One region of the Fictibacillus sp. NRS-1165 genome, then DNA from elsewhere that is predicted to be linked to it. Evidence: riboswitches for the same ligand, from Rfam matches in the RefSeq annotation. Region 1 holds a riboswitch; each other region holds the start of a gene.
The links. A riboswitch is a leader RNA that binds a small molecule or an ion and turns the genes downstream of it on or off. The one in region 1 is predicted to bind thiamine pyrophosphate.
Positions count from the first base shown of each region.

Region 2: another riboswitch for thiamine pyrophosphate. It lies ahead of thiT (energy-coupled thiamine transporter ThiT); the one in region 1 lies ahead of ABHN01_RS06845 (thiamine phosphate synthase).
Region 3: another riboswitch for thiamine pyrophosphate. It lies ahead of thiC (phosphomethylpyrimidine synthase ThiC); the one in region 1 lies ahead of ABHN01_RS06845 (thiamine phosphate synthase).

Region 1 is NZ_JBDPNU010000018.1:7,709-18,083, forward strand. Features, by position in the region: gene ABHN01_RS06800 (hypothetical protein) at 1-51, shown strand, start outside; gene ABHN01_RS06805 (hypothetical protein) at 67-681, shown strand; gene ABHN01_RS06810 (CPBP family intramembrane glutamic endopeptidase) at 860-1,597, opposite strand; gene ABHN01_RS06815 (diphthine--ammonia ligase) at 1,683-2,354, shown strand; gene ABHN01_RS06820 (GDSL-type esterase/lipase family protein) at 2,392-3,222, opposite strand; gene ABHN01_RS06825 (penicillin acylase family protein) at 3,446-4,105, shown strand; gene ABHN01_RS06830 (DUF1206 domain-containing protein) at 4,154-5,008, opposite strand; gene ABHN01_RS06835 (hypothetical protein) at 5,155-5,520, shown strand; gene ABHN01_RS06840 (glycine--tRNA ligase) at 5,917-7,299, shown strand; TPP riboswitch at 7,349-7,453, shown strand; gene ABHN01_RS06845 (thiamine phosphate synthase) at 7,549-8,157, shown strand; gene thiO (glycine oxidase ThiO) at 8,166-9,281, shown strand; gene thiS (sulfur carrier protein ThiS) at 9,305-9,505, shown strand; gene ABHN01_RS06860 (thiazole synthase) at 9,510-10,274, shown strand; gene ABHN01_RS06865 (thiazole biosynthesis adenylyltransferase ThiF) at 10,274-10,375, shown strand, end outside.
Region 2 is NZ_JBDPNU010000031.1:121,941-132,435, forward strand. Features, by position in the region: gene plsX (phosphate acyltransferase PlsX) at 1-333, opposite strand, end outside; gene fapR (transcription factor FapR) at 330-908, opposite strand; gene recG (ATP-dependent DNA helicase RecG) at 1,057-3,099, opposite strand; gene sdaAA (L-serine ammonia-lyase, iron-sulfur-dependent, subunit alpha) at 3,096-3,983, opposite strand; gene sdaAB (L-serine ammonia-lyase, iron-sulfur-dependent subunit beta) at 4,004-4,666, opposite strand; gene ABHN01_RS15710 (DAK2 domain-containing protein) at 4,759-6,441, opposite strand; gene ABHN01_RS15715 (Asp23/Gls24 family envelope stress response protein) at 6,457-6,819, opposite strand; gene rpmB (50S ribosomal protein L28) at 7,048-7,236, shown strand; gene spoVM (stage V sporulation protein SpoVM) at 7,342-7,422, opposite strand; gene ABHN01_RS15730 (thiamine diphosphokinase) at 7,523-8,164, opposite strand; gene thiT (energy-coupled thiamine transporter ThiT) at 8,161-8,733, opposite strand; TPP riboswitch at 8,806-8,913, opposite strand; gene rpe (ribulose-phosphate 3-epimerase) at 8,938-9,585, opposite strand; gene rsgA (ribosome small subunit-dependent GTPase A) at 9,587-10,480, opposite strand; gene pknB (Stk1 family PASTA domain-containing Ser/Thr kinase) at 10,470-10,495, opposite strand, start outside.
Region 3 is NZ_JBDPNU010000003.1:294-10,788, reverse strand. Features, by position in the region: gene helD (RNA polymerase recycling motor HelD) at 1-2,176, shown strand, start outside; gene ABHN01_RS01010 (hypothetical protein) at 2,208-2,429, opposite strand; partial or broken gene ABHN01_RS01005 (SDR family oxidoreductase) at 2,759-3,166, shown strand; gene ABHN01_RS01000 (hypothetical protein) at 3,167-3,304, shown strand; gene ABHN01_RS00995 (DinB family protein) at 3,503-3,973, shown strand; gene ABHN01_RS00990 (hypothetical protein) at 4,069-4,209, opposite strand; gene ABHN01_RS00985 (sensor histidine kinase) at 4,416-5,270, shown strand; gene ABHN01_RS00980 (response regulator) at 5,239-5,883, shown strand; gene ABHN01_RS00975 (SCO family protein) at 5,899-6,522, shown strand; gene ABHN01_RS00970 (glycosyltransferase family 2 protein) at 6,480-7,700, opposite strand; TPP riboswitch at 8,126-8,237, shown strand; gene thiC (phosphomethylpyrimidine synthase ThiC) at 8,356-10,125, shown strand; gene ABHN01_RS00960 (hypothetical protein) at 10,122-10,370, shown strand; gene ABHN01_RS00955 (hypothetical protein) at 10,374-10,495, shown strand, end outside.

The DNA of each region.
Region 1 (10,375 bases):
TTTGCCAGTTATTTAAAACGTTATATTAAACAGCAAGTCCGTTATTTGTAGAATAGGAGCACATCGATGAACTATGTATGGTATGCGAGCTACGGCTCCAACATGAACCAAGCCAGATTAAGCTGTTATATAGAGGGAAACCAGGCAGAAGGCAGTATGGAACCCGAAAAGGGATGCCGCAATTGTGATCCTCCTCGAGCAGACAAGCCCGTTAATATACAGTATCCGCTTTATTTTTCAAAGCAGGAAAGCAAGTGGGGAAAAGGGGGAGTCGCGTTTATCGGGCATCGTGAGGACGAGCACGAAAAAACAGCAGGAAGAATGTATTTGATTTCTGACGAACAATTTCTGGATGTGGCTTCACAGGAAAACGGAATCGAGGGTTTAGCAATCGATTTTGAACGAATAAAGGAATCCCGCTTTCTTCCGTTAACTGAGGGTTGGTATGGAACGATCGTCTATCTTGGGGATTCCGACGGCTATCCGATCTTTACCTTCACTTCCAACCATGACATGGGCGAGGAAGAGTTTGTGGCACCCTCCTTCGCTTATCTTAAGACGATCGCTAAAGGACTGGAGACTCTTGGGATGGACCGGCAAGCGGTTGTAGAATACTTGCTTACCAAAAACGGAATTAAAGGCTTCATGACAAAGGATCAGCTGACCAAAGGGTTAGCGTAAAGGTCTTAGTCTTATTGGTACGGCTGGAGCTGAACAGGCGATACTGAAGGAAAAATAGGCAACAAGTCGCAAGTCTCTGGATGCTTACCAATCCCCTGGAAAGGTGAGATAATTAAAATCCCCTATACATATGAGGCACCTTTTAAAGGTGCCTCTATTTTTTTGGTTTCATAATCATTCAGGAGAGAAGCTCTGCAATGGATACATACGTATTCCAAAGTGCATGCACAACCATGCCGGGAACAAGGGATTTTGTAAAATAGAACAATGTGGAAAACACGAAACCCATGATACCGGCAGCCAGAGGATAGCCGATATGCAAAGAGCCGAATACCGCAGAGGAAATGATGAGGCCGGCAATAAAATGGTACCTCTCATGAAAAAAGCGGAACAAAAACCCCCTGAAGACCATTTCTTCAGTAAACGGCGCCGCAATACAAGCGCAGAAGATCACAAGAATGATGCCTGCGATTCCTATCCCGCTTGTAAAAAGGCTGTCATTTCCTTTTGAACCGGGGTTCTCGAGATGAAGCACATCAAAAATTATATATTGTTCTGCCTGGCAAATGACCAGAGCACCCGCCATCATCAAATAGGTGCTCTTCTTTTTCAGAACACCGAAAGCTAGTTTTTGAAATATAAATTGGCGGGTCTGTTTAAAGATCAGAATGACGGTTGTGAAGGTTAACGCATCAATTAGCAAAAAAACAGGGCTGTTCTCAAATCCAGCCATTGAGAAATCAAAAATGATCGCCGAGAGAGCATAGAACATGCCGATCAGCAGAGAAAACAAGATGATAAATCCGAGGTAAGCCCCGAAAAAACCGAAAAATCCTCCCCATGTGACCGGGTAGTTACGGTTCTTCCTTACTGGCGGCTCATATATTTCTTTTGTATACTCCAAATGTTCCCCCATTCTCTCCTCCTCGTTGCTTTATAATCATATGTAAATCATTTATTTCAATTACACCAAAAAAAGGGTGCAAAAGGAAGTGAGACGATTGGCGAAAAAAATTGTCGTTTCGTTCAGCGGCGGCAAAGACTCCATGCTGGCTCTGCATAAGCTGCTGGAATCCAACGAATATGAAGTCGACTCTTTACTTACAACCATCAATGAGGACCATAGAAGGACCAGTATCCATGGCATTCGTGAGGAAATTCTTGATGCACAGGCAAAATCTTTAGGCTTTCGCGTCCGCAAAGTAAAGATTCCAACGGTTTGCACGAATGAGATCTATGAGGAACGGATGCGGGAAGAAATGGACAAGCTGAGCGAAGCCGGTATTCGGCACGTGATGTTCGGAGACATTTTTCTCGCGGATATCAGGGAATACCGGGAATCCAAATTAAAGCAAGCCGGAATCGGAGGAGTTTTTCCTTTGTGGGGGAGAAAATCAGCGGAGCTGATTGATGAATTTCTCTCGCTTGGATACCGTACGGTCATTACAACGCTTGATCAGACAAAGCTGGATAAAGATTTTCTTGGCCGGGAAATCAACCGTGATTGGATTGCGGATATCCCAGAAAACGTAGATCCATGCGGAGAAAATGGCGAATTCCATACAATGGTGGTCAACGGACCATTATTCAGCCGTGAGATCGCTGTTGAACAGGAAAATCATACGGTTACAGAAGGGAATTTTATTTACCGTGATTTTAAGCTTTCAGAATAATATCAAAAGGCATTGGTCCTCGTCGGGACAATGCCTTTTAATTTTCTTTGTATGGAGCTTTCAATGCTTTGATCATCTGCCGCGCAATCCGTTCGTGGCCTTTTTCATTTGGATGGATGGTATCATAGATCCACTCCTTCCTGTTTTCGGGCTTAAGCACCTCACTGCTCGGAATCACAACAGAGGGTTTATAGTTTGATGTGGTTTCATAGGCAATCAGATTCCAGTCATTCAGCAATTTTTTAGTTGCAGGATAAAAGGATTCTTCAGAGTCCACTGCATTATACAATTCGTTGTATACGAGGATTGCATGAGGATTCTCTTTTCGGATCAATGAGAATATATCAATTAAATTTTTCTCATAAGTGGATTTCACATTTTGGTAATCCTGAAGCGCTTTGACAGGCCCTTCCTTTAATGCAAGCTTTACGAGGTCGTTGCCCCCGATATTGATCGTAATGATGTCTGCGGACTTCACCCGGTCAGACATGCCTGGAGATGAAAGATAGGCGAGCAGGTCACTGCTCGTCGCTCCAGATATCCCTTGGTTATCGAGCTGCACTTTATTAGATGTTAAAGCACTCATTTCATTGTTGGCCATTTTTATAAAACCGCCTTGATTTGAACCGCGGCCTTGAATGACCGAATCTCCCAGAGCCAGGTGATGAAGCTCTTTTCCACTCAGATGTTTTAAATGCTGAATATAGGATACATCTTCCTGATGTGGTTTATTCCCTGAGGATTCGGTCGTTGCCGCATTTTGGGCTTTCAGACGATCAATCTTATACTGGGGATAGTAATACCAGCCTCCAGCTGTTATTGCACCGATTGCAAAAAGGATGAGCATCAGCCATATCCATTTTTTCATACGGCTCCTCCTTTCAAAGTAACCATTTTAAACCATCCTTGCTTCTTCTTTCAAATATATTTACTTCTAATGGACATATGAGATCTCTATGAAAAAATAGAATTTACAGGAGAAGGAAAAAAACAGAGAGGAAAGAAGCCATAAAGAAAGAGGGGAAAAGCTGAAAGAACAAAACGGCCCAGCAACTGGAAGGAATTCAAAAGCGCTTACGTATTTTCATACGCTGGCCCAGAACTTCGTCTTTGCTTCAAAGGATGGGACGATTGCCTACCGTGCCAACGGCTTGATACCGATCTGCAATGAAAAATATGCGTCCGTGCCAGTCCCTGGATGGGAAAAGAAATACGAATGGAAAGGTTATATTCCATGGGATGAACTGCCGACTGTTGTGAACCCGAAAGAAGGTTTCATTGCTACGGCCAATAATAAGATAATCGGTGATGACAACCCGTACCATATAACGGACTCATGGGCCCAGCCCTATCGTGAGCAGCGGATAAAGGATGTTCTCTCTTCCAAAGAGAAGCTGTCCGTAAAAGATATGCAGAAACTGCAATTCGACAGAAAAACCTTCAGGCGGAAGAAATGCTCCCGATTCTGCTTCCTCGACTGGAATCATCAGGATCATAAAAATCTGGGCGCACCATTGCTTTTTAACTTATGGATACAGGTGTTCAGTGCTGTTCTATTTGAGAAAAAGATTGATGAAATAATGATGCCTTTGTTTGACGGTAAGGCTCAAATCGTGGATGAACTGATCAGACATGCGGCCGAGGGCAATGAAGGTCCTTGGATAAAAGAAGCGGGCGGACTGGACAACGCCGCGACGAAGGAATCCAGCTTTAATAATGGTGAAAAACTTGTTTTGAAGCCGAGTAAATAAAAAATAAGCCTCGCCCATATGGGTGAGGCTTATTTCTGATGGAATTGTTTATGGATCGAGCCTGCGGTATTTCGCTTCAAATAGCAGGTACGCACCATAGGCGACGAGCCCGAGAGCCACAACAGATAGGAGAACCGGACCAAACGGCTGTTTTACAAGTTCAGCCAAAGCACCGTCCAGCCCCTTTGTTTCATCAGGATCTGCCTGAATGGCGGTTCTGATTAGAAAGATGCCGACGATGGCGAACACGACACCATGTGCAAAAAGCCCGAACTTACCAATATAACGCGCACTCTTCCATTCTTTTTGGTTCATCTCATGACGCTTCAGCCTGTTTTTGAATTTTTCCGTATAGGCCTTGTAGAAGTTAAAAACCCCTATTCCGATAAATACAGCTCCAATAACGGCAATGATCGTTTGTCCGAAGGGCTGTGCGAGTGCTTTTGCGGATAAGGATTGGTATTTTTCACTTGATGTGTTAACACTCGCCCTGAAGATGATTTTAATCGCATTAAAGCAGAGACTGAAATAAATGGCAGCGATGATGAGGTAACTCATTCGAGCGAACCATCCTTTGGCGTCTTTTCCTTTATGTTCAGGGTCAAATACGGCCATGATGACTTGCCAAAATGCATAGCCTGCAAGGCCGGCAGCCAGTACAGCGAGCATGGCGGAGCCGAACGGCTGCTTGGCGATGGTGTAGAGGGCACCAGAGGAAGTGGTTAATTTTCCTTGAAGACCGAATGCTGCCATCACCGCAAGTATTCCGATAACAATATAAACGGCCCCTTTGGAGAAATGGCCGAAACGGGCCATCCCGACGATCCAGGGAGCGGCCTCTTCCTTATATTCTTCTGCTTTTCTTTCGGCATGTGCTTTGTGCTGTGATAAATCTTTTTCCATAAAGGAGCCCCTTTCAAAGGTTTCTATGTCCTTTATACCCATTTTTGCGGATAGTCGAAACGGCAGACTGCTGTCCATACCCATTTTCCACATTTTGCATAAGATGCAGGGTAGTGGTGTTATCAGGGTAAAGAGGAGGTTAACTTTTGAAGGAACAATATTACGGTCTGTGCTGTCAGCATATGGGGCAAGATGTTGAAATTACTACCCATGACGGGAGTGTCTACAGAGGCTCCATCCAAAGAGTTGATACAGAAAATGTCTACCTGCTGCCATACCATGATGATGGGACAGGAAGGTTCTTTCCGGTCGTTGGTGCAGCCTTGGTAGGACTTGGACTCGGAACTATTGCAGGATTCGCTCTTGCGCCCCGTCCGTTCGCATACGGTTATGGATACGGATACGGCGGAGTTTCACCTTTCCCAGGCGGATATGGTGGTTTTCCGGGCGGTTTCGGCGGTTTTCCAGGCGGTTATGGAGGATTTCCAGGAGGCGGATTTGGAGGCTTTTAAGTGATAAAGTTGAAAGCTCATGGCGAGGGGCTGCCGTGAGTTTTTCTGTTTATGGGCGAAAAAGAATAAATGGTGTCAGGATTGTACAGACTTGACATTACGGCTGAAAAATTGTACTATTTTTCCCATAATCAAATGATGTAAAGCTATGACAGACCAATAGTATCTGAGGTGCTTTTGTGAGAAGCGAACCGGGGATGGTGGAAGCCCGGGGCAAAAGTTCAGAGAAACGGCAGTCTCGAGCGATTAATTGACCAAAGCGGATGCTTATTTAAGCATCAATTAGGGTGGAACCGCGTGAGTATAAGCTCTCGTCCCTGGGCAAGGAAACTTGTCTATGGATGAGGGCTTTTTTGGTTGATTTCATACGCATTTACTAAAAAAGGAGAGATGGTCATGAGTGTGACAATGGAACAGATCGTCAACATGGCAAAACAGCGCGGATTTATTTTTCCGGGCTCAGAAATTTATGGGGGATTATCCAACACGTGGGATTACGGTCCGCTCGGCGTTGAGCTGAAGAATAACGTGAAAAAAGCTTGGTGGAAAAAATTTGTACAGGAATCCCCTTACAATGTAGGGTTGGATGCAGCGATTCTCATGAACCCTCAAACGTGGGTAGCATCCGGACATATCGGAAACTTCAATGATCCAATGATCGACTGTAAGCAATGTAAAGCGAGACACCGTGCCGATAAATTAATCGAAGATGCGCTTGCCGAAAAAGGGATCGAGAAAATTGTTGACGGGCTCTCTTTCGATGAAATGGAAAAGTTGATTGAAGAGCACAACATCGCATGTCCAGAGTGTGAGGCGCACGACTTTACAACGATCCGCCAGTTTAACCTGATGTTCAAAACATTCCAGGGTGTAACGGAATCCAGCACGAACGAAATCTATCTTCGTCCAGAAACAGCACAGGGGATCTTTGTAAACTTTAAAAACGTGCAGCGTACGATGAGGAAGAAATTGCCGTTCGGTATCGCTCAGGTCGGTAAAAGCTTCCGTAATGAGATTACACCGGGCAACTTTACGTTCCGTACCCGTGAATTCGAACAGATGGAGCTTGAGTTCTTCTGCAAGCCGGGTGAAGAATTAAAATGGTTTGATTTCTGGAAACAATATGCCCACGATTTCTTATTAAACCTTGGAATGAAGCAGGATAAGCTCCGTCTTCGCGACCATGAATCCGAAGAGCTTTCCCACTACAGCAACGCAACGACAGATTTTGAGTATCAATTCCCGTTCGGCTGGGGAGAGCTGTGGGGGATCGCGTCCCGTACCGACTTTGACCTTAAGCGTCACAGCGAGCATTCTGGTGAGGACTTTAACTATATCGACCAAGAGACGAATGACCGCTATATCCCCTATTGCATCGAGCCTTCACTCGGCGCAGACCGAGTAACGCTTGCGTTCTTGATCGACGCGTTTGAAGAGGAAGAGCTCGAGGGCGGAGATACGAGGGCGGTTCTCCACTTGCATCCGGCTCTTGCGCCGTTTAAAGCAGCAGTGCTTCCTTTATCGAAAAAGCTTTCAGAAGAAGCAAGAGAAGTTTTTTCCGGCCTTGCGAGCGACTTCATGGTAGATTATGATGAAACAGGATCGATCGGAAAACGCTACCGCAGACAGGATGAGATCGGAACCCCTTTCTGTATTACGTATGATTTTGATTCCAAAGATGATCAGCAGGTAACGGTTCGTGACCGCGACACGATGGAACAGGTCCGCATGCCGGTATCCGCGCTTCGTTCGTTCCTTGAATCCAAAATCAGATTTTAATGTTTTACATTTCTAATCTGAATGGTAAGATGTAGATAAAATGAATAACTAGCAACACTGGGGGAGCCTGGCCGGCTGAGACTGAACAATCTGTTCTAAACCCTTTGAACCTGATCTGGATGATGCCAGCGTAGGGAAGTGGACTATGCACTATGCTAAATATAGTGCTGAAGATTAGATAAACAGATAATCAGCCACTCTTTTCTGCGAAAGGGGTGGCTTTTTTGTATGGGAAAAGGAGGGTGCAAGGTGGAAAGATTCGAGTTCCATGTCATTACGAATGGAAGGAAGCAGCCTGAAGAAATCATTTCGGCCGCATCAATCCTGGCTCCTTATATGACATGTATCCATATCAGAGAAAAACAGCGGAATGCCGGTGAGATTTTTAATCTGGCGGAGGGATTGAAGGGAGCAGGATTAAGGAGGGAGCAGATCTGCGTCAATGACCGTGTGGATGTAGCCGTTGCTGCGGAAGCAGGAGCTGTTCATTTAAAGGGAACCAGCCTTGAACCAGATCTCGTAAGTAAGCATTTCAGCAGCCTTAGAATTGGAAAATCCGTTCATTCCAGGGAGGAAGCCATGCGTGCAGAGGATAAAGGCGTCCACTATTTATTTTATGGGCATGTTTTTCATTCAGAAAGCAAAAGGGGAAGTGAACCCCGCGGTCTTGAATTACTGCGTGAGACCGCAGATGCGGTTTCCATTCCCGTTGTTGCCATCGGAGGAGTAACGCCTAGTAATACCAGTTTGCTCCTGCAGGCGGGAGCCAAAGGAATCGCCGTCATGTCCGGGATCTGGACGGCGGAGAATCTCGATTTAGAAGCGAGAAGCTATTCAGAAGCTTTACAAAAGGAGTGAATTTTTGGATGTCCAAGGACTATGATGTAGTTATTGCAGGTGGAGGCATTATCGGCTGCGCGATTGCTTACTACTTGCGTAAACTTACAGATTATACTGTTCTGGTTATTGAAAAAGGCCGAATCGGCAGTGAGGCTTCTTCAGCCGCGGCCGGTATGCTTGGGGCGCAGGCCGAACTGAATGAGGCAGGACCGCTCTACACGATGGCACGTGAAAGCCGAATTCTGTTCCCAGAATTAAGCAGAGAACTGAAGGAAATTTGCGGGATCGATATAGAGTTTATCGACAAAGGATTGTTTAAAGCTGCGGGTGATGAAAGTGAAGTCTTAAGATTGAAGCGGCTGATCGATTTTCACAATAACAATGGACAGCCTGCACATTGGGTTGCCGGACCTGAACTGTTAAAAATGGAGCCGAGGCTATCAGACAGAGTAGCTGGTGCCATGTATCTACCGAAAGATGGCCAGGTCAATCCTGTGCAATTGACGAGAGCATTTGCTGAGTCAGCCTCAAGGCTCGGGGCAGTTTTTATAGATTTTACGGAAGTGGCCGGATTCGATTTTAGCCAGTCAGGAATAGGCGTTCAAACGAGCGCAGGCATGTATTACGGAGAAAAGGTGGTACTGGCATCAGGTGTCTGGACAGGCAAGCTGGCGGTTCAGTCCGGATTGCATATGCCGATGTTCCCGGTGAAGGGAGAATGTCTTTCATTGTCGTTTTTAGAGCCGGTCATCACATCAACGGTAATAGCTGATGAATGCTACCTCGTACCAAAACGAGGCGGCAGATTGGTCGTAGGTGCAACGATGGAAACTGGTACCTACGACAGAAAAGTTAGGGCAAAGGGAGTTTTAGAGCTGCTTTCGAAAGCGAGTGCTGTCCTTCCCGGTATTTTACACGGCGAGTGGGAGAAAGCCTGGACAGGGTTCAGGCCGCAAACTCCGGATGGTCTCCCGTACATGGGAAAACATCCCTACCATAAAGATCTGTACATTGCAGCGGGCCATTTTCGCAATGGGATCTTACTCAGTCCGCTGACCGGGCGCTGGATGGCAGAACTGCTGGAAGGAAAGCTGCAGGAAGAGACTTTAAGAGAATTTGCTCCTGACCGCTTTGCCTTATGAAAAAAATGAGAGGATGAGCTTTCATGAAGTTGATTGTTAACGGTGCATCGCTGGATATCGACCAGGCCAGGACCATTGAGGAACTTCTGGTGGAGCTGAAGCTTGCCGGAAGAGGGGCGATCGTTGAACTGAACCAGGAGATCCTCGATAAAAGCCAGCACGCTGAAACACGCTTAGCTAATGGTGATAAGGTAGAAATTGTTCATTTTGTAGGAGGAGGATGAAGACATGCTGAAAGTTGGAAACTATGAGTTTAGCTCCAGATTGCTGCTGGGGACAGGAAAATTTCCTGATTTTGATATTCAAAAAGAGGCAGTTAAGGTTTCAGGTACTGAGATCCTTACGTTTGCCGTAAGAAGGATGAATATTTTTGATCCTGATCAGCCGAATTTTTTAGAAAAACTGGATGCAGAGAATTTTACGCTGCTGCCGAACACGGCTGGAGCTAAAACGGCCGAAGAAGCGGTTAGAATTGCAAAGCTAGCAAAAGCTTCAGGGTTATGTGATATGATAAAGGTAGAAGTAATAGGAGATTTCAAGACTCTTCTGCCGGATCCGCTTGAAACATTAAGAGCGTCAGAAATGCTGTTGGAAGAAGGGTTTACGGTCTTGCCTTATGCTTCAGATGATGTCATTCTTGCACAAAAATTAGAGGAGCTTGGCGTACATGCCATAATGCCTGGAGCTTCACCGATTGGTTCTGGCCTAGGAATCATCAATCCGTTAAACATCAGCCTCATTATTGAGCAGGCCAATATTCCGGTTATTGTGGATGCCGGCATCGGATCACCAGCTGACGCGGCAGCCGCTATGGAACTTGGCGCTGACGGAGTATTGCTCAATTCTGCGGTATCTGGAGCAGATGATCCGGTAAAAATGGCTCAGGCGATGAAGCTCGCCATTGAGGCCGGCCGTCTCGGATATGAGGCGGGAAGAATTCCAAAGAAAAGGTATGCATCGGCAAGCAGTCCGCTGGAGGGAATGAGTATTTAATGAATGATCGCTACTCCAGGCAGATATTATTCGAGCCTATCGGAGAAGAAGGGCAGGATCAGCTGTCAGATAAACACGTTGTGATTATAGGGGCTGGAGCG
Region 2 (10,495 bases), on a different contig from region 1:
GACATTAAATAGACCAGAAGCCATAAGAGCTCCGGTGTTTCCCGCCGAAATACAGGCATCCGCGCGTCCTTCTTTTACCTCTTTCGCAGCCAGAACCATAGAAGCATTCTTTTTCTTCCTCACGGCACGGACCGGTTCATCATCACTTTCAATTTTTTCTTCTGTATGAATGACCTCAATATCATTCTCACCGTTCAAATAAGGGGAGATTTTCTTTTCATCTCCAACTAAAACGATGGTAAGATCATCAAAAGCAGCGAGTGCTTTTAAAGCTCCTTTTACCTGAGCTTCAGGTGCATTGTCGCCACCCATTGCATCGATGGCAATTCTCATGTCGTAGTTCCTTCCCTTCCCTCTCCAGTCGAACGGAACATGATGAACTCCCCGGATAACACCACCTCTTTTTCAACGTAGCTCGTGACTTCTACTGTTGTCCGATAGCCCTCAATGCTGCTGACCCGTGCTTTCGCAACGACTCGCTCCCCCTCTTTTACTTGTCGGGTGAAGCGGATCCTTGCCTTTGATGTCAGAGCCAGCTCATCGTTAATAATGGCCACCGCAAGCGAGTTCGCCTGCGCGAAAAGATGATGGCCTCTGGCTATTTTTGTCCGGGAAAATACATGTTCACTCTTTATGTCCAAGATGGATATTGCGGCTTCATCCAGCTGGAGATCAATAATTTCGCCGATGACTTCCTCCAGGGGAAGGGCTTTAACGGTATCCAGCTGCTGCTGTGCCACGTATTTGATCCGTTCTCGCAGTTCTGGGATCGATAGTTCCAGGCGGTCCAGGCGAATCGTCTGGACACTGACTGAAAATTTATCTGCCAGTTCTTCATCCGTAATAAAAGGAGTCTCTTCAATCGTAGCTTTAAGCAAAGCCTGTCGTTCCTTTTTTGTCCTCTTCATGTATACACCATCCAGATATGCTATTTAAGCATCAGCCTCTATGGATGCACGGTTTTTTTACTTTTTAAGAGCTGGTACTAACAGTAGTATATAATAGCAGCTATATCATTTCAAGGAAGGAGAGGTCCAAAAGCGCCGGAACACTTCGTCAGTCAAGGCGCTCTGATGTAAACACTCCCTCTTCTTCAAGGAATCTTCTAAGAGGTGCAAAGGCTTCATCCTTAAAGAAGGAAGCGGTTTTGACCATCCGGGAAGCATCGTTTCTCGCCACCTCAAGCACCCGGTAGTCATGTACGATATCCGCAATCTTAAAATCAGGAAGCCCGCTTTGTTTGTTCCCGAAAAAATCCCCGGGACCTCTAAGTTCGAGATCTTTTTCCGATAGAACAAAACCATCAGACGTTTCTGTCATGATCCGCATTCTTTCTTTTCCTTCTTCTGATTTCGGGTCAGCGATTAAAATACAATATGACTGCTCACTTCCTCGTCCGACACGGCCACGGAGCTGATGGAGCTGTGACAGCCCAAACCGTTCGGCATCATAGATCACCATCATCGTTGCGTTCGGTACATTTACTCCGACCTCCACTACTGTTGTAGACACAAGCACATGGCACCGGTTCTCGGCAAACTCTCTCATCACTTCTTCTTTTTCAGAAGAATGAAGTCTTCCGTGCATCAAACCGACCCTGTTCTGATGAAAATAATGCTGGAGCTGAGCATGCACATCAATCGCATTTTGAACATCCAGCTTATCTGATTCTTCAATGAGCGGGCAGATCACATAGGCCTGTCTGCCTTTATCAAGTTCTTTCTGCACAAATCCAAGAACCCGGTCAAGCATGTGGTGCTTTGCCCAATAAGTTTCAATCGCTTTTCTTCCTGCAGGCATCTCGTCGATGACCGAAACGTCCATGTCGCCGAACACAGAGATCGCCAGCGTCCGCGGAATAGGCGTAGCCGTCATGAACAAGACATCGGGGGATTGGCCTTTTTCGCGCAGCACCCGCCGCTGTTTGACACCGAAACGATGCTGTTCGTCTGTAATGACAAGGCCGAGTTGCCTGAATACAACCTCGTCCTGAATTAGGGCGTGAGTACCGATTAACACATCCACTTCTCCTTCAGAAAGCCGTGCTAATATATCAGCCCTTCGTTTTCCTTTCACTGAACTCGTGAGCAATTCCACTTTCATATGATGCGGTTCGAGCAGCTGTACAAGCGATTGGTAATGCTGTTCAGCCAGTATTTCCGTCGGTACCATCAATGCTCCCTGGCTTCCTGAAGAAAAAGCAGCAAAAAGCGCGATAGCCGCTACGACTGTTTTACCGGATCCGACGTCTCCTTGGAGAAGCCGGTTCATTCTGTGGGGAGAAGACATGTCATTTAGGATTTCCTTCATCACCCTCTGCTGGGCATTCGTTAACGGAAATGGCAGGGAATCCACAAACCCATCAACATCATCGATGCAGAAATGGAGTTTTTCTCCTGCAGACTGCTCGCGGTTGATCTTTTTAAACATTTGCATCTTTAACTGGAAGAGCAAGAACTCTTCATACACCATCCTGCGCCGCGCTTGTTTTAAATGTTCAAAGCTCTGAGGAAAATGAAGGCTGTACAGCGCCTGCTTTCTCGGCCAAAGCTTATAGGTTTCCAGGCTTTCAGCCGGCAGCACTTCCTCCACCACTTCACCAAACTGGCTGAAAGCGAGTTTAATGAGCCGCCTGAGTTGCTTGACGCTCATCTCTCCTTTGACCGGATAGACAGGATCAATACTTTCATTTTCAGGCTGAAGCCCGAATTTGATGTCGTTAACGGTCATGGTCATCTTATGGGCATCCCATTTTCCAGTAAGAGTTATCGTCTGCCCGGGGGTCAGCTGCTTTTTTAAATAGGGCTGATTAAAAAAAACAGCGGTTATTAAATAACGGCCGATCAGCACTCTTATGCTTAATTTTGATTTTTTTCTTGGAAAATAACGGAGAGAAGGTTCACTGTGAACCTTCCCTTCGACTGTTGCCCTTTCTTCATGTTTAACATCGGCCAGATCTTTTAGCTGATGATTGTCATAACGGAAAGGCAAATATTCAAGCAGATCCATCACTGAGACAATTCCAAGCTCTTTCAGTTCCTCTGATTTGCTCTCACCGATCCCATTGATTTGTGTTACCTTCAATTCGTTTAGCTTCATTTTTTATCCAGGGCTATACCAAAGATTTTCGCTTCAAGCTCCCGGGCAGTTGGTGTAGCCGCCAGCCCTCCTTGCGCCGTTTCTTTCAATGCGGTCGGCATCGATTGCCCGATCCTGTACATCGCATCGATGACTTCATCACATGGAATTCTGCTCTTAATTCCAGCAAGCGCCATATCGGCAGCGACAATCGCATTGCTTGCTCCCATGGCGTTTCGCTTTACGCACGGCACCTCTACCAGGCCGGCAACCGGATCACAGACGAGGCCAAGCATGTTCTTCAGGGCGATGGCCATCGCTTCTGCAGACTGTGAAGGTGTCCCGCCAGCCAGCTCAACAATGGCAGCCGCCGCCATACCGGTCGCTGATCCAACTTCCGCCTGGCAGCCCCCGGCAGCACCAGATATGGAAGCATTGTTGGCGACAACGAATCCGAAAGCACCGGAAGCAAATAAAAAAGCAACCATCTGTTCTCTTGTCGGATTTAATTTATCTTTTAATGCAAAAAGAGTGCCAGGAACCACACCTGCTGAACCTGCTGTCGGGGTAGCACAGATGGTTCCCATTGCAGCATTGACTTCATTGGTTGCGATGGCTTTACTGACCGCATCAAGCATGAACTCTCCAGAGAGGCTTTTTCCGCTTTTTAAATAATTTTGCAGGAGGATCGCATCTCCGCCTGTCAACCCTGAATGAGACTTAACATCTTCGGTTATCCCCCGCTCGACCGCTTCTTCCATCACCTTTAAATTCCTGTCCATCTGACTGAGGATCTCTTCTCTCGTCCGTCCCGTAAACTCCATTTCCTGTTCAATCATAATATCAGAAATCTTGCATTCTTTTGCCTCGGCAAGTTCAACTAATTCGGCAACATTTCGAAACATACGTATTTCTCCCTTTCAAGTTACTCATTGATTTTTACTACTTGCTGTACGATCGGAAGCGACTCGATCTCTTCGATGATTACTGGGTCTATGTTTTGATCTACCTCAATAATCATAAGAGCTTCCTGCCCTTTTTCTTTCCGCGAAACCCGCATATGGCCAATATTAATCTGGTGCTTTGCAAGAATATTCGCTACGCCGGCGATGGCTCCGTATCGGTCATTATGAACGATCAGAAGAGCCGGGTGGTTTCCGCTCAGTTTCAGTTCAAAACCATTAAGCTCAACAATCTCTATTTTTCCTCCGCCGATCGAGATCCCAACAAGTTCAATTTTATCATTCTCGTCTCCAAGGATGATCTTTGCAGTATTCGGGTGTTCCGTCAACGCATCTTCTTCCGTTATCTTTATTTCAACGCCCTGCTCCTTCGCCAATGAAAGCGCATCCACAATCCTAGTATCAAAAGTATCAAAATCAAGGATTCCGCCGACGATCGCCACATCCGTTCCATGCCCACGGTAGGTCTTTGCAAACGATCCATAGAATGAGATATGGGCGTAATCCGGCTTCCTGCCGAACAAGTCTCTAGCGACCCTTCCGATTCGGGCTGCGCCTGCTGTATGAGAACTCGAAGGCCCAATCATAACAGGCCCGATGATATCAAAAACACTTTTAAATTTCATTCATGTCCCTCCGATAAAAATATAGCTGCACATAAAAAAGATTCCCTCCATTACTGTATCATAAGTGAACAATAATGGAGAGAAGATTTTACTTACTCAACTGAGATAATAAACGGATAAAGCGGCTGATTGCCCTCATGGACTTCCACTTCTACAGAAGGGAAGGAATCCTCAATAAATTGAACTAAGCTTTCCGTGTCTTCTTCTGATGCATCTTCTCCGGCAATAAGGGTAATGATTTCAGATTCCTCATCGATCATTTCCTTTACAAGCTGCTGGACCGCTTCTTCTTTATCCGGCATGGAAGCTACAATTTTGCCGTTTAAGATGCCCATGAAATCTCCTTTGGAAATCTCGATGCCATCGATGGATGTATCTCTTACAGCAAACGTAAGCTGACCGGATTTAACACTTGAGAAGGCGTCAGTCATTTTCTTTTGATTGTCTTCAAGCCCTGCTGATGGGTTAAAAGCAAGCAGTGCAGCCATACCCTGAGGCACATTCTTCGAACGGACGACAATCACGTCCTGATCTACGATAGATGCCGCCTGTTCGGCTGCCATCACAATGTTTCCGTTGTTCGGAAGCACGATCACTTTTTCAGCATTCACCTCTTCAATGGCTTTGACGATATCTTCTGTACTTGGGTTCATCGTTTGTCCGCCTTCGATGACATACCCAGCACCAAGTGAAGTGAACAGTGCTTTAATTCCGCTCCCCATCGCAACAGTAACGATGCCGTACGCTTTTTTCTCCTGTTTGGATTCAGCCTTTTTAACAGGTTGATGCGGCCCTGTCTCAGACTCTAAAATCGCCGTATGTTGTTCTCGCATGTTTTCAATTTTAATGTTGATCAGGCTGCCGTGCTTTTGAGCAAGAGTCAGCATATTGCCCGGTTCTTCCGTATGAATGTGAACTTTTACAAGATCTTCATCTGCGACAACCAGCAGGGAATCACCATGTTCGTTCAGCTCATTTCGGAACGCCTCTTCACTGAATGGCGCCTTTTTTAATTTCTCAGGCTCGAATTTCACCATGAACTCTGTACAGTAACCGTAATGAATGTCTTCCGTTCTCATATGAACCTGTGCTTTATGATGTTCTGCTTTCACCATTTCCTTCATGGACGGAGCTTGAGGCGAGATTGCGGGAAGATCCTTTCCTTCCAGTGCGGAAAGGAAACCTTCATAAACCGTAAGCAGGCCTTGTCCTCCTGAATCCACGACTCCGACTTCCTTCAATACCGGGAGCAAGTCAGGCGTTCTGTCCAGGGATGCTTTAGCTTCGGTGACGACCTCATACATAACAAAAAGAATATCGTCACTTTTTTTGGCAGCCTTGACAGCGCGTTTTGCCGCATCTTTCGCCACCGTAAGAATGGTTCCCTCGACAGGCTTCATCACAGCTTTGTAGGCTGTTTCCACTCCGTTCTCAAATGCTCTTGCAAAGTCAACCGAAGTAATCGTTTCTTTTCCTTCGATTGATTTTGAAAAACCACGAAAAAGCTGGGATAATATAACCCCGGAGTTGCCTCTTGCTCCCATAAGCAAACCACGGGAAAATGAGCTCGCGACTTTACCAATATCGGCAGTTACGTTGTTTCGAACTTCTTTCGCACCGGAAGTAATGGTAAGGTTCATGTTGGTTCCTGTATCCCCATCCGGCACAGGAAAAACATTAAGTGCATCTACCATTGCTGCGTTTTTTGATAAGTTTGCGGCTCCCAATGCAACCATGCCCGCAAACTTTTTTCCGTCTAAAACTGTCAAAGACACGAACTTTCCTCCTAACTAAGGGGTTGTCACCCTGACACCCTGAACAAAAATGTTAACAGAATCTACAGAGAGACCCAGCATTTGATCGAGGGTATATTTCACTTTTGTCTGTACATTATGGGCTACTTCGGAGATTTTCGTTCCATAGCTTACAATGATGTACATGTCAATATGTACTTCGTCTTCCTCTTGCCGAACCACAATCCCCCGGGAGAAGTTGTCACGTCCTAAAAGCTCGGTAATCCCATCCTTTAACTGCTTTCTGGAAGCCATGCCTACAATACCGTAGCAATCAATCGCAGCACCGCCAGCAATCGTAGCAATCACTTCCGTAGAAATGTCAATCTGGCCGTATTTATTCTTCATTTCAATGGACATGATGAATCCCCCTTTAATCAATTATGGCTAATCCTCATTTTACTATATATATGGTTTTTTTGAAAGGACAACTCCATTTGACAATAAGTCACAAAGCCATGTCAAGGATTTTTACTTGAAATGTTAAAAATCATTTGTTGCTTTTCTTTAGTGGTCATGCTACTATAGGTTAGTATTTAACATACGACTGATATGATACAGTTTTACTGTTATAAAGGAGGTACAATTATGTCACGCAAATGTTACGTTACTGGTAAAGGACCTAAAACAGGAAACAAGCGTTCCCACGCATTGAACAAATCTAAAAAGAGCTGGGGAGTAAACGTTCAAAAAGTCCGTATCTTGGTCGACGGGAAGCCTAAACGTGTTTATGTTTCTGCACGTGCCCTTAAGTCCGGAAAAATTGAACGCGTTTAATCGCTCTTAAAACAACGGCATCTCCGTTGTTTTTTATTTGGAAAAGCGTAAGCGAACTTCTTGAAAAGAAAAAGCACCCATTACGAGGGTGCTTTTTCCTTTTGTTTATCCTTTTTTAAATGAACCCAAAACCGCGCGTACGAATCCCCCTAAAAACCTAGGCAGTTTAATGGTGTAAAATTTCATCATACCCCTCCTCCAGGCCCTTAAAAAATAAGACATTCCATAATAAATATATTCGCTTTTATAAAAATAGTACCATGCGGCCCGACGCATAAAATATTAATTAATCATGGCTCTTTATCAACATTAATATGCCGCTTGAGAAAGAATAAGTACCAATTTTATTTACAAGCTCATTGGAAATGCAGAGTGTCGAACCCATTGGCACATACTGATCCTGCAGAGGGTACTTGAACCCCTTCAAAGTCAGCCCGGTCACAGGTCCAGTAAAAGGGAGAAAGGAAATATACGGAAAATCAATCTCTTGTTGAATCGTATGCAAACCTGGCTTGACTAATGTTAACCTGTTCTGCTTGTCCCGTATTTCGATCGAGACTCCGGCTTCCATTCCATGAAGGAGCAGCTGTATATTGGCCAGTTCATGGTCCAAACGCCCCCCTGTAACACCAAGAAGCAGAATTTGCTCCGGATTTTGCCCGAGTGCCCAATCAAGTGCCAGCTCCAGATCGGTCTTATCCTTTTCACTGTCATACTCAAATGAAGGCAGTTGAAAAGACGCCATCCATTGACGCTCTTCATCATTCACCGAATCAAAGTCTCCGAAAGCACAGTCGGGTGTGATTCCTTTTTTCAACAAGTAGAAAACACCGCGGTCAACACCAGCCCAGATCACCTTTTTGCCGGTAAACAAAGAGAAGTCCGGCTGTCTTTCTTCCGGACCTCCCGCTAAAATAATGATTTTCATGCGGCGTTAACAACTCTGTGATCGGTTCTGTGCAGCAGGCGAGGAGCCGTTTTCGTCATAAAAATAAAAGCAACCGCAGTAATGATGGCTACAGGAACCATATAGGATCCATTATATAGAATGGAATAAACGACCGGGTTCATTCCTTTTGGAGCGAAGGCTGCAAAGAAAATGACACCGGAGACAACATGGGAAGCCAGTCGCAGCACGCTGCCAAAGATGATGCCAGCCACTATGGCCGACATTCTCTTTTTTGAATCGCTTGCCGGGCTGACTTTAAATACGCCTGCGAATCCGGCCAATAAGAACGCAAGCGGATAATCCAGAACGATGCCGGCAGGGTTGTATCCTGCTGTACCATCAACCAGTATTTTCACCATCCCCACGATGAAACCTGTTAACAAACCTCCGGGCAAGCCCCGGCGGAAGGCCATTAAGAAGATCGGCAGCATCTCCAATGATACCGAGCCTCCGTTTGCCCACAGCCCCTTAAATTGAACAAAGCTCAAGATGATCGCTAGCGCGGACATCATCGCCACTTCGGTCAAAAACATGATTTTTTTACTCATTATACATCCCCCTTAACCTGGTTAAGAAATGAAAAAAGCAACCGGCATGTGAATGACGGCTGCTTGTTTTTAGCAACAGCGGCTCCACATTCCTACGCAGGCATGATCCTGCTTCAGGTTCAAAGGGTCGGGAGAATACTCCCCTCTCAGCCCCTTTATGGGACTCCCCCTGTGGTTACTTTTTTCAATTATTCTCGGTTTTTATTATACACCACGAATGGCACGGATTGCACCCTTTATGTCTTTTTGCCCATAAATGGCCGATCCTGCAACTAGAACGGTCGCTCCTGCTTTCTCGCAAAGCCGTGCGGTTTCAGAGTTTACGCCGCCATCTACTTCAATTTCAACGTTCAGGCCTTGCTCCTTAATCATCGCCGATAACGCTTCAATCTTTGGCAGCACCCCGTGGATAAAGGATTGTCCTCCAAAGCCGGGGTTAACGGACATGATAAGCACCAGATCAATGTCAGCCAGAATATGCTTTATCGATTCGACAGGTGTTGCAGGATTTAGTACAACACCCGCTTTTTTGCCTTGCTCTTTAATCAATTGAACGGTGCGGTGAAGATGCGGACATGCTTCTACATGTACAGTAATAATATCAGCACCCGCCGCTGCAAACTCCGGGATATACCTGTCCGGGTTTTCGATCATCAGATGTACATCAAACGTTAGATCCGTGAGGGGGCGAATCGCCTTAACAACGAGCGGCCCCATCGTAATATTCGGCACAAAATGCCCGTCCATCACATCAATATGGATATAATCAGCACCGTTTTCTTCCACTTTCTTAATTTCCTCACCGAGCTTTGAAAAGTCTGCGGAAAGAATGGATGGCGCAACTTTAATCATGCTAGTACCTCCGTTTTTGTTCCTTGATTTCCTGCAAAAATTCAAGATAATGTTCATAGCGGAACGACGGGATCTCTCCCTCTTCCACCGCTTTTTTTATCGCACATTTTGGTTCCGAGCTGTGCGTGCAGCCGCGGAACTTGCATTCTGATACACGCTCTTTCATCTCAGGGAAATTGTAGCAGAGCTCTTCCGTTTCAATCTCAACAAAGTCCAAAGAGCTGAATCCAGGAGTGTCGGCAATCAATCCCTCCTCAAAGGGCAGGAGTTCGACGTGCCTCGTTGTATGCTTTCCGCGTCCCAGATGGTCTGATATGTCATTCGTCTCAAGCATGAGTTCAGGCATCAGCGCATTTAACAGAGAGGACTTACCTACTCCTGACTGCCCGGCAAACACGCTTGTTTTCCCTTTGAAAATTGGTTTGATGTCTTCCATACCGGCCAAAGACATCGCAGAGGTTGGAATAACCTGATAGCCGAGTTTCCTATATGCTGCGATGAAATCTGCGATCTCCTTCTGATATTCTTCGCTATCTATCAAATCCATTTTTGTAATACAGATCACCGGTTGAATGCCATTGTCCTCAATGTGCACAAGGAAGCGATCCAGCAGCGAACTTGAAAATTCAGGACGGACAGCAGAAAATACGAGAATCGCCTGGTCAACATTTGAGATCGGAGGACGGTTTAACTCGTTCTTTCTTTCTTTAACATCCAGAATATATCCGTCAGTCCGATTCGTGGATTCGAAAACGACCCAATCTCCAACAACCGGAGTAATCTTCTTTTTACGAAAATTCCCCCTGCCCCTGCATTGAAAGACTTCGTCATTGTACTGCACATAATAAAATCCTGCGACTGATTTTATAATTCTTCCTTCAGTCTTAATATCCATTGTTCGCTCCTTTGA
Region 3 (10,495 bases), on a different contig from region 1:
GCATGAAGCAGCAGAAACAGCAGCGAGCATTAAGCAGCAGGCGGAATTGCTGTCTGAATTAGAACGGAGCCATAAAAACGCTGAAGATCAGAGGAAAAGCCTTGTAAAACTGAGTGACTCCCCTTACTTCGGAAGAATAGATTTCAAAGAAAACAAGGATGCCAAGGCAGATCGGATTTATCTGGGCGTCGCTTCGTTTTATGATGAAAAAGCAGATGAATTTCTGGTGTATGACTGGAGGGCGCCGATCTCTAGTCTTTACTACGACCATTCGCTTGGCAGAGCGGAATATGAGGCGCCAGAGGGTATCGTTTCAGGAGAGATGGAGCTGAAAAGGCAATATATCATCCGAAATGCAGAAATCAAAAGCATGTTTGATACAGGAGTGACCATTGGAGATGAACTGCTGCAGGAGGTGCTGAGCAGGCAGGCGAACCCCCAGATGAAAAGCATCGTGGCGACGATCCAAAAAGAGCAGAACCAGATTATCCGCAATACGAAGGGTACTCTGCTTATTGTTCAGGGAGCTGCCGGATGCGGGAAAACTTCAGCGGCACTGCAGCGAGTCGCTTACCTCTTATATCGCTACAGAGAAACATTGACAGCCAATCAGATCGTGCTTTTTTCCCCGAACAATGTGTTTAACAGCTATGTCTCGAACGTTTTGCCAGAACTGGGGGAAGAGAACATGCTGCAGACGACGTTCCAGCAGTATGTGTATCACCATCTTGGCGATTCCTACGATCTTGAGGATCCATTGGAACAGATGGAGGCCGTACTTACCGGGGATGGCCAACCGGGCCACAAAGTCAGACTGGACAGTATCCGTTTTAAGGCTTCGCTGGATTTTATGAATTTGATCGAGGGGTATATATCTCATCTGCGCAAGGAGGATATGCTCTTTAAATCTGTAGTATTTCGAGGGAGAGTCTTAATCGCAGCTGATCAGATCAAAGAAAAGTTCTATTCTTACCCCTCTGCTGTTTCTATCCCGGACCGGATGAAACTTGTATCTGAATGGCTTGTGAGTGAGGTCAGGAAACTTGAAAAGACGGAGCGGAAGGAACCATGGGTCGAAGAAAAAATACAGCTTCTGGATAAAGAGGTCTATGTCAGGCTATATCAGAAGCTAAGGAAGAAAAAGCAATACACGGAAGATTCGTTTAATGATTTTGAACGGGAGCAGAGACTGTTGTCCGCTTATGTGGTCTCGAAAGCGTTCAAGCCGCTGAAAAAGCGGATCAAGGCTTTGACGTTCATTAATCTTAAGGCAATGTACATGAGGCTGTTTACTGGGGAAGGGCTGTCCTGGGAAAGGGAGGATAGTTATCTGCTTCCCGACAGCTGGAAAGAAATCTCCAGGCTGACTGCCAGAACCCTTGGTAATGGAGAGCTGTTATATGAAGATGCTACACCTTACCTATATTTGAAAGAACGGCTGGAAGGATTTCAGACCAATACGGCGGTTCGCCATGTTTTCGTCGATGAAGCCCAAGATTACTCCCCCTTTCAGTTCGCCTTCATTCAGCGCCTGTTTCCGCGCAGCAAAATGACCGTTTTGGGTGACCTTAACCAGTCCATTTATGCCCATTCCACGGGGGATGCGTTTCAGATGCTGTATGACCATTATGGAAAAGATCATACTGAACGCATCGTATTAACGAGAAGCTATCGTTCGACAAGACCGATTGTTGAATTTACACGGGAAATGCTTCACGAGAAAGATTCCATTATTCCTTTTAACCGGGATGGGGAAAAACCTGTGCTGAAACAGTTTGAAAAGAAAGAAGACCACGCACGTGCCCTTGCTGATACGATTCGAAACCTCCAGGATAGACAGGTGAAGACGATCGCTGTGATCTGCAAGACAGCGAAAGAATGTGAGGAAGCTTACGAAAGCCTGAAGGATCAGGTTGATATCGAACTCATGAAGAAAGATTCTTCGTCTTTTAAGCAAGGTGCACTGATTATTCCATCCTATCTGGCTAAAGGGATTGAATTTGATGCGGTTTTGGTGTTCGATGCCTCAAATTCACAGTACAGCAAAGAAAGTGAGCGCAGGCTTTTTTATACGGTGTGTACCCGTGCCATGCATGAGCTTTATTTGTTTTCGTGCGGAGAGGTGTCTGCATTCATCACAGAAGTTCCCGAGGATACATTCATAAGAGAAAATTAATGAAACAAAAAACACACCCTGTTTGGGTGTGTTAGTTTGTGGCTACGACTTTATAGCCAATCTCCTCAAGTTCGTGGATATTGTCGATATTTGTAACGCAGACGGAATCGTCATTCACTCTGCAAACAACTGCTTCATTTTCATGGCAGTTCTGCAAAGCTCCTAAAACAGAATCAAACTCTATTCCTTTTATCTCTTTTTGTCCAACTGACCAGGAACGCTGCCGGCTAACGTGATTGACTAACGAAACCATGACGGGACCACCTCCGTATGGGTTTATAAGTTTTATACCACAATTTTAGCATTATACTCCTGCAGTGGCAAAAAGAAATTTATTTGTAACATTTTATCTGTTTATAGCGAAAATTCTGTAAATCCTCAAGTGGCAAAGCCGTTTTTAACTTCCCGTTTAAGAATGAGAAAAATACAGCCTAAGTTCCGTTTGAAGAGGGTAAGTATCGTTAGTAGTAAACGGGAAGGGAGCTGTAAAAATGAAAGTATTAGTTGCAGGAGCAAACGGAACAACAGGGAGATTAATCCTTCAGGAACTAAATAAAGCAGGCAGGTCATGAAACAAGAGCGTTGATCAGAGAGAAAGAACAAGCTTCTGAACTGGAAAAGCTCGGGGCAGAAACCGTGCTTGCTGACTTGGAAGGCGATGTTTCAAAAGCCCTAAAATGCTGTGATGCGGTAATTTTCGCTGTGGGTTCCGGGTCGAAAACAGGTCCGGATAAAACGGCAGCTGTGGATCGGGATGGAGCGATCAATCTTATGGAAGAAGCGGAAAAACAAAACGTGCGAAGGTTTATCTTGCTGAGCAGTATGGGAGCGGGAACACCTGAGAAAGGACCGGAAGAGCTTCAGCACTATTTAGTGATGAAAGGGGAAGCCTAAGACCGGCTTGAATCCAGCAGGCTTCATTACACGATCGTCAGGCCGGGTGCCCTTACCAATGGCGAAGGCAACGGGCAAATCAGGGTCGGTGAGAATTTGGGAAGCGGGAGTATTGCACGAGCCGATGTGGCCAAAGTGATTGCAGCATCCCTGGATCTTGAGAATGCCAATCATAAAATCTTTGAAATTCTTGAAGGTGATCAGCAGGTAGCTGATGCGTTAAAATCACTGTAAACTCAAAATCAACGAGCGAAAGCCGGCTGTCATATCCGGCTTTTTTGTTGTAAAAAATTTATGATGAAAACTGAATACAGAGCAAGACAGCAAAGGCCCTTGAAAAAAAGCATAATGGAGCCAGACTTTTTGCACTGCTTTTCTAGAGGTTTTTTTGGTACAGTAATAATTAAGGCAATTGAAAGGGAGATGATGAAAATGAATCAACACCTGTATAAGCAGTTTGAAATGACAAGAGGATTATTTTTGAGAAATGTAAGCAATTTACCAGCTGAAATCGTTGATATACAGCCAGAAGGATTCAACAATACAATACACTGGCATATCGGACACGTATTGACGGTTACGGAGCAATTTCTTTTCGGTTTTCCCAAAAAATCAGCTCACCTGCCTGAAGACTACGTAGAATGGTTTGGCAACGGAACAAAGCCGGCTGATTGGAAGGAGACTGTTCCATCCGTTGAAGAACTGGTCAATCAGCTCCAGGAACAGCTCGTACGAATAAAAGATATCCCGGAGGAAGCGCTGGATGAAAAATTGAAAAAGCCGTTTCTCGGATTGGAATCATTCCGTGAGCTTGCAAACTTCGCTGTTTTTCATGAAACCAATCATCTAGGACAGCTGCATGCGATCAAACTCCTTGTTGAGCGAACAGTCGTGAAAAACTAATGAAACCCAGAGAGTCAAGAAGGCTCTCTGGGTTTTTTATGAGTTGAGTGCAAAAGTAAACAGAGCAAAAAAGTGATCAACAAGGCAAAATGTAATCATGAATGAATCACTGAATGCAGAAAATCGATATCATTTTTTATCTGTTCTTTCAGAAACCGATCTCTGCAGCGTAAATATTCATCCGTAAGCATGGCGATTTCCTTCATGAACAGCATAACTTCTGTTTTTTTTAACATAATGTAACCCTGCCCTGCGTTAGAATATTCGAATACTTCTTTCCACCTTATTCCTCATTTTGGGTCAAAATAAACTAATTTTTGCTAAATTTTTTGTTCGCTTCACAATTTTTTCAAGAAAATCACTCTTTTTAGGTATTATTTTTGTCATTGGTTATGAAAGAATGGAGTTGGAGAAGCATTTAAAACAGCAAGGCGGGGGAAATATGAGCTATCAACAGATAAAATGGATGATTCTATTGCTGCCCACTTTAACGATTGGAGTCTGGGAGTACGTGAGGCATACGATGCTTCTGCCCTATATCTCCATGGAACTAGGAAACTATCTGTCTCCTTTTATTGTATTTTGTGTCAGCGTTGTATTCCTTTCTCGATTATTTTCATTACTAGAAACGGTACAAGGAGAACTTAATGAGGAAAAAACAAAGAAAGCCGCACTTGAGGAAAGGGAAAAAGTTGCCCGGGAACTTCATGATGGGATTGCTCAATCTCTGTTTCTACTCTCTGTCAAGATGTCGAAACTGGAAAAGCAAGCTTCTTTGACCTCTCATCCTCAGTTTCAAAAGATTAAAAAGACGCTCCAGCACGTACATGATGATACAAGGCATGCGATCAACTCGCTTCGGTCTCATCCTGTATCTTCAGCCGTTGCTTGGACGGACACCATTCGCGGCTATCTCGAAGAGCTTAAGCAGGATTACCAGCTTGAAGTACATATGGTATGGGAAATCGATGAGTCAAAAATGAATGCAAAAGAAAAGATTGAACTCTATTCGTGCGTGAAAGAAGCGGTGCTCAATGCCGTAAAACATGGAAAAACGAATGAGCTCTGGATCCAGGCCCTCCCAGAGGGAGAAGGCTGGTCATGTGTGGTGAAAAACAAATGCAGCCCGTTCACTCTGGCTGAATCAGGCAAGGGATTCGGACTGCAAATCACTCAGGATAGAGCAAAGGCAATGGACTGGACATTTTATACTCTGAAAGAATATGAAATGTTTATTGCCGTTCTGCGGAAAGGGGGCATCAGCCATGAATACTCCTATTCGCATTCTGGTAGTTGATGATCACCTTCATGCGAGAGAAGGGATTTCAGATCTTCTGGAGGATTACAGCGAATTTCAAATTGTCGGTGAAGCAAGGAATGGCAAGGAAGCCATTGAGATGACAGGCAAACTGGACCCGGATCTAGTATTGATGGATATCTCCATGCCGCAAATGAACGGGCTGGAAGCGACCAAGTTTATCAAGCTGCATTATCCGGCAGTGAAGGTTGTAATGATGACCGTTTCAGATGAGATTACCGATTTATTTGAAGCGGTGAAGAGGGGAGCGCAAGGCTATTTGCTGAAAAACCTTCATTCGAGTGAATGGTACAGCTATTTAAGGGCATTCGCTCTGGATGAAGCACCGATGTCCAAAGAGATGGCGTTCAGAATCCTGCATGAGTTTACGAGGACAAAACAGGGGAAGGTAGTTTCTCCTCTCTCGAGCAGAGAGCAGGATGTGCTCCAGTTTGTGGCAAGAGGGGACTCTAACCGGGAGATTTCAGAAAAGCTCTATATCTCTGAGCATACTGTAAAAACTCATTTAAAGAATATATTGAGCAAGCTGCATCTCGAGAACCGTGTGCAGTTGACAAGTTATGCCTACAACAAAGGCTGGATTCAGCCGTAAAATAGGAGGAAAACGATGAAAAAGTACGGGATAATGATTTTTGCGCTGCTGTGTGTATTTGCTGCAGGCTGTTCTGCCGAGAAAAAAGAAAATCATAAAGATCATATGCAGGCTTCAGGTGCATCACAAAAGAATGATGAATTAAACTGGAAGGTAGATTCATTTGCCTACACCAATCAGAATAAGCAGCCGTACGGAAATGAAGATCTGAGAGGGAAAGTATGGCTCGCCAACTTTATTTTTACCAACTGTGAGACGGTCTGCCCACCTATGACTGCTCACATGTCCAAACTTCAGGACATGGCGAAGAAGGAACATCTGCCGGTTCAGTTCGTATCATTTTCGGTTGATCCAGAACGGGACACTCCAGCGGCTTTAATTAAATTCGCGAAAATGTATCATGCGGATTTTTCCAATTGGACGTTTTTGACCGGGTATAAAAAGGAAAACATTGAACAGCTAGCAAAAAACTCGTTTAAGATGGCCGTGTCGAGCGATCCGTCCTCCAATCAGTTTATCCACGGCGCAAGCCTTTTTCTCGTGAATAAAAAAGGAGTGATCGTCAAACGGTACGGCGGTGTACAGGATACCCCCTTTCAACAGATTATCAAGGATATGAAAAAACAAAACTCACTATAGCAAAAAGCCTCCCTGGCCGGGGGGGCTTTTTGCTTGTGCTCTTCATGCGGCAGGGCGGGAATCCGCCTCTGGTATTCCCGGCCGGTTCTTGAAACCTTATTCCAGTCCCTGTTGAAGAAATAGGCAATGCTTCCATAGGCCACACAGGCCATGGTGACCATCCTGAAAATAAAGATGTCAAAAAGGATGGTGACAAGAAGGGGATAGGTATCCTTTTCCTGAAAGGCGTAGCCATAATATTCACCCATGCCGATCGCTACCATGTCGTACACAAGGCCGAAAATAAAAATATACAACACATAGATAAGAACATATTCAAGAATGGAAGAATGGAGAGCGAATCCATCGACCACAAAGATACTGGTCATAAAATAAACGGCAAGTGTGCCGGATATAAAAGCTTCAAAGATATAAAAAAAGGAAACAGGGCTTCTAAACAGGTTTTTTCCAAGAAAAGACCTGAAATGGATGACGCAGTCGATAAATGCTTTCTGCCAGCGGATCCGCTGTTTGAACAGATCCCAAATGTTTTCGGGGAGTTCGGTATAGCAAACAGCGTCGGGAATAAAGGTCACCTTTTTATCCTTTTGACCAGCGATATGGCGCTGAATTTTTAATGTAATGTCAATGTCTTCTCCAATCGTTGCGCGGTAGCCTCCGACACTGAGAAGGACCTTTTTCCTGAAAATACCGAATGCACCAGAAATAATGGAAAGGGCTCCTAACCTGGCATGTGACACTTTTGTAATATAAAAAGCACGCAGGAAATCTAGAGCCTGAGCGCGAATGAGCAGGTTCGTTCCACGCAATGTCAGCCCTGAGAACGGATTCTTCATTTTGGTCTGGAGAACATGTACCATGCCGCCGGCAGCCACGACATTTTGTTCTTCGAATGTTTCATTGATGGCAGGCAGTGAATGGTCAGTCATGATGGTATCCGCATCCAAAGTGACATCAAGCTCATTGCTTGAATATTCAATGCCTGCATTGAGCGCGTCCGCTTTTCCGCCGTTCATTTTATCCAGCACATAAATATTTGGATAGAGCTCAGACTGATAAAACTGGATCGCTCGTTTATGTTTTAACTGGCTCAGAGGAATCCTTGTACTTGTCTTCAGCTGCAGGTGTTCATCCAGTTTTCCGAGGGTGTCATCCGTGGATCCGTCATTGATATAAATAATTTCAAATTTTCATGTTTTCAACGGATGTCGTAATGATTTTCTCCTCATTGAAGCAAGGGATAAGAACACTGACACTTTTTTCAAATATCGGTTTTGGCCGATACCGTCTTTTTCTTTTATGAAAAAAGGGAAGGCAGTTGAAGGAGTGAAGGATTGGAAAAGCGATTGAAAGACAGAAGAAAAATAATACTGCATATTTCACTGTAGTAAACCTCCTTTTGTTCAAATTGTTATATTAGTATAAAGTATTTCATGGCAATTTCTCCTTTTCAACGGATGAGTAATAAGTCTTACTTTTCAGTGAATTGAAAGCCTATACATAAATTTCCGGCCATCCGCTTACGGTGATAAACAACCCATGCCAAAAGTCTGATTGTGGAACAAGCAAAGAGAAGTTAACATTTACTCTGAAAACAAAATATGTTTTCTGCTAGGGGAGCCCGTCAGACGGGCTGAGAGAAGAGAGGAACAGCTCTTTGACCCTTTGAACCTGATCTGGGTTATACCAGCGTAGGGAAGTAGGTGCCGAAGTCAAGTATATTTTTGTATATTTTTCTTTGCCTATCCTATCGGGTTCTTCTTACTAGAACCCGTTTTTTTTTATGCTGTGTGTAACTTTGGACTCAATTTAAAAAATCGAGGAGGAAGTTGCATGAACGTACAAAAAGAAAACGATGTTTTATTGAAATCACAGTTTCCAAACAGCACGAAAATTTATGAAACAGGATCAAGTCCGGACATCAGTGTGCCGATGAGAAGCGTCAGCCTGGCGGATACACAGAAGACTGGAGGAGCCGAAGAGAATCCGCCAGTCATTCTGTATGATACAAGCGGTCCTTACACCGACCCCGAATATGAGGCAGATGTAGAAAAGGGTCTGCCCTTAATTAGAAAAAAGTGGGTGGAAGACCGGAACGATACAGAGCAATATGAAGGCCGTTCCGTTAAACCGGAGGACAATGGCTACAGGAAACAGGCTCAGACCGCAAATGTGTTTCCGATTCGTCCTTTTAAGCCGATGCGGGCTAAAGAGGGAGGAAACGTGACACAGATGCATTATGCGAAAAAAGGGATAATTACGCCTGAAATGGAATTCATTGCGATTAGGGAAGGGCTTGATTCTGATTTTGTCAGAAGTGAAGTGGCTAGCGGCAGGGCCATTATTCCCGCCAACATCAATCATCTCGAGCTGGAACCGATGATCATCGGGCGAAACTTTCATGTGAAGATCAACGCTAACATTGGAAACTCAGCTGTTACTTCTTCCATCGAGGAGGAGGTCGAAAAAATGACATGGGCTACTTATTGGGGAGCGGACACGATTATGGATCTGTCCACAGGCAAGGACATTCATACAACAAGAGAGTGGATCATCAGGAATTCTCCGGTTCCTGTAGGCACTGTTCCAATCTATCAGGCGCTCGAAAAGGTGAATGGGATCGCGGAGGATCTAACTTGGGAGGTCTATCGGGATACCCTTATTGAACAGGCGGAGCAGGGTGTGGACTATTTTACGATCCATGCCGGCGTTTTGCTTCGGTATGTGCCGCTGACGATCAATCGCATTACAGGTATCGTTTCACGGGGCGGTTCCATTATGGCACAATGGTGCCTTGCATATCATCAGGAAAACTTTTTATATACTCATTTCGAGGAGATTTGTGAGATCTGTAAAGCATATGATATCTCCATCTCTCTGGGTGATGGTTTACGGCCTGGCTCGATTGCAGATGCCAATGACGAAGCGCAGTTTGCGGAGCTGGAAACTTTAGGGGAACTTACAAAGATCGCCTGGAAATATGACGTACAGGTCATGATCGAAGGGCCAGGACATGTACCGATGCATCAAATCAAGGAAAATGTAGATAAGCAAATGGAGATTTGCCAGGAAGCGCCCTTCTATACGTTAGGGCCGTTGACGACCGATATCGCCCCTGGATATGATCACATCACCTCGGCGATCGGGGCAGCGATGATCGGATGGTTCGGAACGGCGATGCTTTGCTATGTGACACCAAAGGAACATTTGGGACTGCCGAATAAAGATGATGTAAGGGAAGGGGTCATCGCGTATAAGATCGCTGCCCACGCAGCAGACTTGGCCAAAGGGCATCCAAGAGCATTGAAGAGAGATAATGCCCTTTCAAAAGCCAGATTCGAATTCAGATGGGAGGACCAGTTCAATCTTTCCCTGGATCCTGAAAAAGCAAGGGGATATCATGATGAGACTCTTCCTGCGGAAGGAGCAAAAACCGCTCATTTCTGCTCCATGTGCGGACCAAAATTCTGTTCCATGAGAATTTCGCATGATCTGAGAAATATGTCTGCACAGGAACTTACCGGCACTGAAAAAGAAATGAAGGAAGGGATGCGGGAAAAGGCGAAGGAATTTCAGGACAAAGGCTCGAACCTTTATTCATGAGCAGAATAGCAGCACTTCTTGAAAAGATTGCACTGCTGGAAAAGCAGCTGCAGGAGATTCAAAAAAGATGCCCTCATGTGTTTCTGGAAACCTCTCACTCCGATGAACGGATCTGTATGAGATGCAGCTATACCGAAAAAATTGTGTACCGGTTCCCAGAAGAAAACGACGCGGGGCCAGGAACTCAAATAAAAGAACTTCTCTTGGGCAATGATAATGGCAAAGGAAGAATGAGGGAGGAATAGGTAATGGGTACGAATTGGCTGCAGACCGCATTGAACTGGACAGAGCAAAGAGTAGGGCAGGCTTCTGATGGGTTCAGGGAGATACTCGGAAAGCTTAAGAACCAGCCAGCGATGTTGGTGACAGA